DNA from 4 places in the Paenibacillus sp. CAA11 genome. Region 2 is predicted to be linked to each of the others. Evidence: predicted binding sites of a transcription regulator. Region 2 holds the regulator's gene; each other region holds the start of a gene.
What was found. Region 2 encodes LexA, which represses DNA repair genes until DNA is damaged. Its sites were predicted from a motif close to CGAACATATGTTCG; they were not measured.
Positions count from the first base shown of each region.

Region 1 (2,205 bases), 890 kb from region 2:
ACCTAAATGGCATCCCATTTAGGTCTTTTTTTGCAGAGATATTTCGATAATAAGGAGGGGCCAGCATGATTAGTGACGATCAGCTCAATAAGTACAGAGTATCTGGAGAAAAGGTCAGAGTGATTCGCGATGCGATTAAAAGCAATGATGTTGTTGGCATTGTAGTAGCATGGGATGCCGATCAGGTTATGATACGGCGTCCTAACCGCAGGGTGGTCAAGCTTGACCGTAGTTATGATTATCGGCCGTTTACAGAGCCTCGCGAATAACCCGGGCGTATATTTCCGCTTAGCTTGGACAACGTACTAGGGAACGCTTGTCATTAAGAAAGGATGGTTGTTCCATGTCGTTGACAACTGACAAAATTACGGCCTATAAAGAAGAAATTAACCGCTTCGGGGATTCGCTTCCTGAGACGGCAGAAGCCTATCATGAGTTCACCGGCAAGGCATTGCAGAATGGGGTCCTTGATGCGAAGGTGAAGCACTTGATCGCTCTGGGAGTAGGTCTATTTGCCAACAACGAGGTTTGTACGTTTTATCATGCGAATGAGGCAAGAGCTAAGGGAGCAACGGATGCGGAGATTTTGGAAGCGTCGGCAGCTGCTTCAGCAGCTGCAGCCGGTCATATCCTGTCCCAAGGGGCTATCCGGGTTCAACAGGCTTTGGATCAGATTTAAAACAATAGCCAGCAAACCCAAAAGCAATCCCTTCAACCCTATATTGAAGGGATTGCTACATTTATAGGAACAGAGCCTAACCCAAGGTAAGCTCGCATACGCTGAGACAAATCACGTTGTAGAGCAGACCACAAAATGAAAATCCGACCTAAAGCACCGCGACATTGATAGCAGGCTTCAATTCCAAATTCATCTTGCTTGACTTTCTTAATATGAATCTGGTGTTTGTCAAGTTCGCTGGAGATTTCCTCAAGAACAATGGAGGATCGTTCTACAGCAGCAAGAAGCATCTCGACATAGACCTGAGGACTTCTGAGCAAGCCGCTCTCCTCCATAACTCGGGAGTCTCTCTCCAGAATACGCTGGGTGAACTTTAAGGCTAGCCAGCTGCGAACTAGTGTGACTTCCTCTTTGGAGACATGGATTGTGGACATGGACATGCGATGACACTCCTTTCGTAGTGAACGAACTTATGTTCTTATTATACGGAATAATTGGATAAATAATCAAGTAATACCTGTGATTTATGTGAAAAAAATAAATTGCTTGTTGACTTGCTTAGTGATCTATGATAAATTATATCTTGTCGTCACGAGCTGATATGCTCTATGACACATTATCTTATGCGGTCGTGGCGGAATTGGCAGACGCGCACGGTTCAGGTCCGTGTGGGCTAACCCCCGTGGAGGTTCGAGTCCTCTCGACCGCATCGTTTAAAAACAATGGAGTCCTTAAGTTTCCTTCTATGGAGATTTAAGGGCTTTTTTGTATTCTTAGAATTTGCAAGGTAGTGCAGTTTGGTATATCTCACCTTAAAAATTTTTAGTAGTAATTCCAAGTAAACTGATGTAAAATGACAGAAATAAATTTTCTGAAGCTGCTTTAGTGTACAGAAGTTTAGAAAGGGTTGGGCATCATGATTACTTTATCCAATATTCAAGTCACCTTTGAAACTGGATCACAGTCGGTTACAGCCGTTAAGGATGTCAGTCTGCAGGTTGACGCGGGAGACGTATACGGCATTGTCGGCTACAGTGGGGCTGGGAAGAGCACCTTGGTTCGTGTGATTAATCTGCTGCAGCGGCCTTCGGCGGGGAGTGTAGTAGTAAATGGGCAGGATTTGTTGGCTTTGCAGTCCAAGGATTTGCGCTTGGCCAGGAAACGGATCGGGATGATCTTTCAGCATTTTCATCTGATGAATTCCAGAACAATCTATGACAATGTGGACTTTCCCTTGAAGAGTTCCAAGCTCTCCAAGCGCGAAAGAGACCAGAAGGTTAAACAATTGCTAGAGCTGGTAGGCCTATCGGATAAATTGAATGCTTATCCTTCACAATTGTCAGGGGGGCAGAAGCAAAGGGTGGCTATAGCCAGAGCGCTAGCGAATGATCCGGAAATATTGCTGTGCGATGAAGCTACTAGTGCCTTGGACCCGAAGACGACGCTATCCATTCTGGAATTGCTGAAGAAATTAAATCGAACGCTTGGGCTGACTATTGTCATTATTACGCATGAAATGCAGGTCG
Region 1 is NZ_CP028922.1:1,714,942-1,717,146, forward strand. Features, by position in the region: gene DCC85_RS08075 (hypothetical protein) at 66-269, shown strand; gene DCC85_RS08080 (carboxymuconolactone decarboxylase family protein) at 344-679, shown strand; gene DCC85_RS08085 (YhjD family protein) at 718-1,119, opposite strand; tRNA gene DCC85_RS08090 (tRNA-Leu) at 1,305-1,388, shown strand; gene DCC85_RS08095 (methionine ABC transporter ATP-binding protein) at 1,596-2,205, shown strand, end outside.
Region 1: the regulator LexA is predicted to act here: its motif matches at 1,145-1,158, upstream of DCC85_RS08085 (YhjD family protein).

Region 2 (2,205 bases):
TGGCAATCTGTATCTAGTACTGTTTTGCGAACAGCGGCAAGCTCATACCGGGTCGTTACGGTCATTAGCATATAGTTGCCTTCTTCGCTGTAACCGCCCTGTGAATCGACACAGGTAATGCCGTGATGCAGCTTACGCAGCTGACAGAGCATTTTATCCTTCTCCTTCGTAATAATGAAGCATGTAACCTTGATGTGGCCGACATGGATCATATCGACAACCTTACCTTTGACAAAGGTGGAGAGCATAGAATAAAGGGCAAGATCCCAGTTCTTGTAGAAGCCAAGGATAAGAATAACCGCCCCGTTAAGTATAAATAAAATATTTCCCATAGGAACGTCACGCCGACGGGTCACGATCGAACCCACAATATCAAAACCGCCGGTAGACCCGCCTACTCTAAGAGAGAAGCCGATTCCAGCTGCAGAGATAATTCCCCCGAATACTGCCGCAAGGGTAGCGTCATGCGTGATGTTGACGACAGGAATGATGGTCATGAACCAAGTGGTGCTAAGCACCGAGATGAGACTAAGCACAATGTACTTTCTGCCGACAACCTTCCAGCCCCAAATGATTAGAGGAACATTGAGCACAAAATAAACAAGCGAGATATTCCATCCGGTCAAATAGCCAATAATGGAAGCTACGCCAGCAATGCCTCCAGACAACTGCTGATGTGGAATCTGAAATAGGTTCAGGGCTGCTGCAACAAGTAAAGCGGACACCAGAATTAAGCCCACTTCTTGTGCTGGTCTCAGCGTAAGGGACTTCTTTCTTAGAATGGCGGGATACTCCTGGAAATTCACTTGATTCTAACCTTCTCTTCATTGTTTTTTAGTTCATAAGAAATATTTATCGGATCAATTATCTTTTTTATCAATATAACACACTATGATGAATATCACTATATATGAACGTATTTTTGTTAATTTTAGAGGCAAAAAATAAGAGACTACAAAAACGTAGTCTCTTATCGCATGAATAAGTTCAATGAAAATCTCTAAACAAGCCGATGACTTTCCCAAGAATGGAAACATGCTTCAAGAGAAGCGGTTCATAGGCTGGATTCTCTGGCTGAAGGCGTATATGATCGCGTTCCTTGTAGAAGGTCTTCACTGTTGCCTCGTCTTCTTCAGTCATTGCAACAACAATATCACCGTTCTCAGCAGTTTGCTGCTGTCGTACGATGACATAGTCACCATTATGAATCCCTGCTTCAATCATACTGTCGCCCATTACAGCAAGCATAAATATCTCTGCATCGGTACTATAATGGCTTGGCAGCGGGAAGTAGTCCTCGATGTTCTCGGTAGCCGTTATAGGTACACCGGCGGTAACCTTCCCCACAACCGGTACACGCAGAACGGTCTGTGAGAACATATGAATATTCTCCGATTCCTCTTGGCCCAGCAGCTCGATAGCCCGAGGTTTCGTTGGGTCTCTTCTTATTAGACCTTTCTTCTCCAAGCGATCTAAATGACCATGTACCGTCGAGCTGGAAGCTAGTCCCACGGCCTCGCCAATTTCGCGGACGGAGGGCGGATAGCCCTTCATGCGTACTTCATTGCGTATAAATTCCAATATCGCCTGCTGCCGGCTGGAAACCTTCGACATATTCTATCAACCCCATTTAGTAACGTATGGAAAAAGTATAACATAGAACTTCCGTTCGCACAAACAAGGGTTCTATTGCAATTGTTATAGGTACGAACAATTGTTCTGAAATAGGCTTGAACAAAACACATGTTCGTGTTATATTGAATTTGCGAATAAGAACAAATGTTTGGAGTGGTGAGTTGTGTTGAGATATAGTACATATAACAGTATTTATGATAATAAGGAAGCCGGCAGGAACGTTCAGTCAGCCTCTATAATGAATAATTTTAAATTCAGTAAGCGGTTTGTAATGATCTTGGCTGCCATGATCATGATTTCCATAGCGTGTACAGGCGTATTGAATGCCTTCGCTTCTACTAATCGAAGTTCAGAGGATGTATTGCTAGATTCTGTAGTTGTCACACCGGGTGATTCTCTCTGGAGTATTGCTTCCTCCCATAAACCAGAGGGGATGGATATTCGAGTATATATTGAGAAATTACAAGATGTGAACGGCATGAAGAGAAGTGAAATTCAGGCTGGCGATATCTTAAATCTCCCTTCGATATGATACACATATTTCTAATACAGAATTGATGGTAATTTAGA
Region 2 is NZ_CP028922.1:2,602,265-2,604,469, reverse strand. Features, by position in the region: gene DCC85_RS12020 (YitT family protein) at 1-806, opposite strand, end outside; gene lexA (transcriptional repressor LexA) at 988-1,614, opposite strand; gene DCC85_RS12010 (LysM peptidoglycan-binding domain-containing protein) at 1,874-2,167, shown strand.

Region 3 (2,205 bases), 610 kb from region 2:
ACGACGCTCTTTCTCTGGTCTAGGAAATATGGGACTCCGTAATCCTGAAATACCGGTGCTGCGATATGATCATAGTCATCAAGGCTGCGCACAAAGATGGCCATATCTCTCCAGCGCGCCCCTTCTTCCCTCGCCAGACGCACCATCTCCCGTACGGCTGCTTCCACTTCAGCTCGCCGGCTGCTTGCCGCACGCAGCATTAAGCTTCGCTTCAAATCTTCTGGCTCTTCTACTACACGGGTTCTTCGCTCGTAAGCTCCTTCTAGCAGCTGCAGTGTCCGGCTCGCTTTAAAACGCGGGAAGGGCCGCTGATTCAAGTTATCTGTCTCCAGCACAGGCACGCCGCATGACTCGGCTAGAGCCTTTAGCTTCAAATAGGTCGTGGCCGTAGGATGGAACAAATTCAGCTCATGCGGCGGCAGCCCGTCATCATAGGGCCGGTCCAGCGTAAGGGCTACCTTTAAGCTCGACACCGACTTCAGCATGGCCCCCAGCGCCTTATACTCCTGCGGGGTAAAGGTGTGAAAGCCATCCACCCATATTTCCGCATCGCGCAAATAGGCTGACAGCGGAGCTCCCTCCGCCAGCTTGATCACATGATCCTCCGCATCAATATAGAGTCCGGCGAGCTCTTTCTCGAACTCGCTGTAAATAAGGGTCAAGTCATGCATTTTATCCTTCAGCAGCGGTGACTCCGCCTCCAGGCCTTCGAGCAGCCCAAGATGCTCTTGAAATCCTTGCGGATCTGCACCGTACTTCTTGGCCTCGGTAAACAAGCTGTTCAACTTATCCACCAGACCCATCTGACTGCCGGAATTCCCGTACATCTTCAATTCGCTCTGAAGGCGCCGCAAAATCTTGTACAACAGCATTTTCTTGCCTTCTTCGCTAATTGGGATCAGCGCCGATCCGCCCGTCTCCTGCATCACGCGCAGAGCCAGTCTGCGGAAGCCCAGCACCTGAGCGCGAACGGTCCCTCTCAGCTCCGGGGAGCTTGCCAGCGCATGTTCAATTTGGAATGTCCCCTGTTCGGGAACAAGCAAAATCAGCGGGGGACCTAGTGGATCCTGCTGCAGTCGGGATTTAATCTGATCCAGCATCTTTTGGCTCTTGCCGCTGCCCGAGCGGCCTATCATCAATTGAAGTGACATGGGAAGCCTCCTGCTATATACATAAAATCAAATTTGTAAGTAACAACTGTCCGAAATTTCGTTATATTCCAGTATAACACACCCCTCCCCAAGAGGAACGTACGTTTGGAAAATTACAACATGGTATTCCATACAAAATAAGCTCACCGTCTCCTGAACAGAAACGATGAGCTTAGTGAAATCATAGTCTATACCCTAAGAAGCCTATAATGTTGTCTTGCTCCGTACTTCAAAGATAGCGAATTTCAAATAGTGGCCTTCCTCCACGCCGAGAATCTGCGGATGGTCCTTCCCTGCTGCCCTCCATTCGATAAGGCGCAGGATTTTCCCAGCGTCTGCCGCAGCATCGGCGATCGTCTCCAGGAACAGGTCTGGCCGCATGTGATACGAGCAGCTCGCTGTCACCAGGTAGCCCCCTTCGTTCACCAGCTTCATACCATGAAGATTGATATCCTTGTAACCTCGACAGGCGCCCTTCACCGCACTCTTGGTCTTGGCAAATGCTGGCGGGTCGAGGATTACAACATCCCAGGTGCGTCCAATGCCGGCCGGCATTGGAACCGAAGTATCCGCCCTTCCTTCAGCTCTGGCCTTCCGCTCATCCTGCCCCTTAACCTGACTTCGCAGGTAATCAAAGGCATCTGCGACCACGAATTCCACTCGGTCCTCAAAGCCATTCAGCTGGACATTGGCCTTGGCGCTCTCAATGGCATGCTCCGAAATATCCAGACAAGTTACTTTTTTCGCCCCATACTTACAGGCGTGAAGTGTAAAGCTTCCGGTATGAGAGAAACACTCCAGCACCGTAGCACCGTCCCAATATGGGAACGTCACTTCTTTCCCATTGCGGTTCATCGGAGCAATCCGTCTCTCGCCGTTCTCATCCGTCAGCTCTCCCAGCGCAATACCGCTGCGCTCTCCCCAGCCGGTCATCAGCGGGGCGATGGAGGCCCGGTTCTCCCGCTGGTCAAAGAAGTAGCCTGTCTTCTGTCCTTCTACAATATCGATAGACAATAACAGACCATTCTCTGTTATGGTTACATGTCTTGGACAT
Region 3 is NZ_CP028922.1:3,216,214-3,218,418, forward strand. Features, by position in the region: gene addB (helicase-exonuclease AddAB subunit AddB) at 1-1,151, opposite strand, end outside; gene DCC85_RS15100 (class I SAM-dependent rRNA methyltransferase) at 1,356-2,205, opposite strand, start outside.
Region 3: the regulator LexA is predicted to act here: its motif matches at 1,246-1,259, upstream of addB (helicase-exonuclease AddAB subunit AddB).

Region 4 (2,205 bases), 310 kb from region 2:
TTTCGAAAGGGCTGGCCTTCTCGGTGGCCCGGAAATAGCTGCCTTGGTAAGGCTCCACTTCCGCATGCAGCTTATTTGTATTATCCACCATTTCCGGGTCCCACTCCGTACCGACATGCCATGCCATCAAATACGGTGCTGCATTAGCGGTGTACTTGCCGCCGGAAGCTCCCGGCACTACCGGAGTGTCCAGCTCGCCGTAGACGGCCTTTACCGCCTTATCAATTCCCTGCTCGAACTGGCTGACAATTTCGCTGCGGTAAGCATCCTTCTGCTCAATCAGCGCTTCCTCTGGGGACCAGATCCCTTGAATGAAATACAGCGGGTCGTCTCCCTTATCACGGTTATATTTGACAAGCGACTTATAAAATACAGGATTATGCACGGTGTAAACCCGAATCACGTTAGCGCCCATATCGTCAATCTGTTTGAACCAGCGCAAGTAATCCTCTTCAGTAATCGGGAACTCTCCAGGAAAATGACCAGGCACCGTTGCCCCCAGGTTGACACCCTTAACAAATATCTCCTTCCACTGGCCTTCTCCCTCATACTTCATGAACTTATCCTTCGTGGTCTTGAAGATCACCTTCGTCCCGCTAGAGGTAGCATAAGTGGTAGGGGATGGAGGCAAATTCAGCAGCACCGCACAGATTGCCCCAGCAATCAGAGCAATTCCTACAATGCTCCAGATGATGATTCTTTTCTTCGCCAGCGTTGACATAGCTTAATACTTTCTCACCTCACTATGGTTTTTAGGCAACTTTGATTTGTGACCAAGCTTCTCTCTGTGGTTTTTGCCACCTCCACTTCGAATCCACCTTCAATGATTAACCAAGTAACACCATAAAGTAACTAGGTATAGGGATTCATTTTCATATCAGGATTTTTATTACATTTTCTCGTTGAGCAGTTCTACATGTGATCTAAAACACATCTGACATACTGTGTTCACATTTGTCGTATTAGACGCTTTAAGATATATCGAAGTTTCGCAGGAATTTGTAAATACATTCAGCAACCTGCCAGACATACAACCAAAGTCATAGTGAAAAACCGCGATAAATCGCGGCTTTGTCAAAAATTTCACGAATTCGCGCAAAGCTTAAAAACGTTCCATAGACCTAATGAGTTTGACTCCTTTTTTCTCAGTATTTAACTTTCTTTTTACACTTAGGACTTTTTACACAAGGAATTCCCCCTCTATCCCTCGCACTTCCCAATAGCTGGAAATGCCAAGGGGGACGAGGCTTTTAAGTTCTTACTCGCTAATTCCTAAAAATAACATATAGGGCTGAAGTTTCATTTGCATAACGAATATATGTTCGGTATATAATATACGAGAATATATGTTCCCCTTTTGGTGGTGGATGTGATGGATCAGCTCTCAAGTTTAGAGACGGAAGAAGATCTTCAGCTTATCAAAGAGTACATCTTATTTCCCGTCCTTCTCGATATGCTGGAGCGGGATATGGAAGAACTATCCTTTTATAATCATAAGACAATCTATAATCACCTTCTTCATTATTTGAAAGACATTGAAGCCCTGGTTCATTTGAAATTGCAAAGCAATCGAAGAACCATGAGGAATCGCCGCATCACCATTCTGCAGGAAGAGTTTACAACGCTCGGTATCCGTGTAGATTATAAGGTTCGCGGCTATATTCATCATTTTGAGATGTTAAGAAGCTTGGTCAAAGCCGAGCTGATGTCCATCCTCAGAAATCTACGGAGGCAGCTGTCATGAACAAATCCAACCCACAAGAACGAGTCATTTTTTTGGCAGATTGTCAAAGCTTCTACGCCAGCGTAGAGAAAGCGGATCATCCTGGAACGGAGAACAAGCCTCTCGTCGTGGCCGGTGATCCCGAGAGACGATCAGGCATTATTTTAGCGGCATGCCCTATAGCGAAGAGCTATGGAGTCACTACCGCAGAACGTTTGGGCGAGGCGCTAAAGAAGTGCCCGGAATTAATCGTCATGCGTCCACGCATGCAGCACTACATTGATATTTCTTTAATGATTTCCGGCATTTATCAAGAATACACCGATTTGGTCGAAATCTTCTCTATTGACGAGCAGTTTCTCGATATCACGGGAAGTCTGAAGCTTTTTGGCGATCCGTATACTATAGCCAAGGCCATTCAGCAAAAGGTGCTTTCCCAGACGGGAGTATGGATCAGAGTAGGCATCAGCAGCAACAAAATC
Region 4 is NZ_CP028922.1:2,914,224-2,916,428, forward strand. Features, by position in the region: gene DCC85_RS13550 (DOMON domain-containing protein) at 1-721, opposite strand, end outside; gene DCC85_RS13555 (YhjD family protein) at 1,373-1,744, shown strand; gene DCC85_RS13560 (DNA polymerase IV) at 1,741-2,205, shown strand, end outside.
Region 4: the regulator LexA is predicted to act here: its motif matches at 1,312-1,325, upstream of DCC85_RS13555 (YhjD family protein).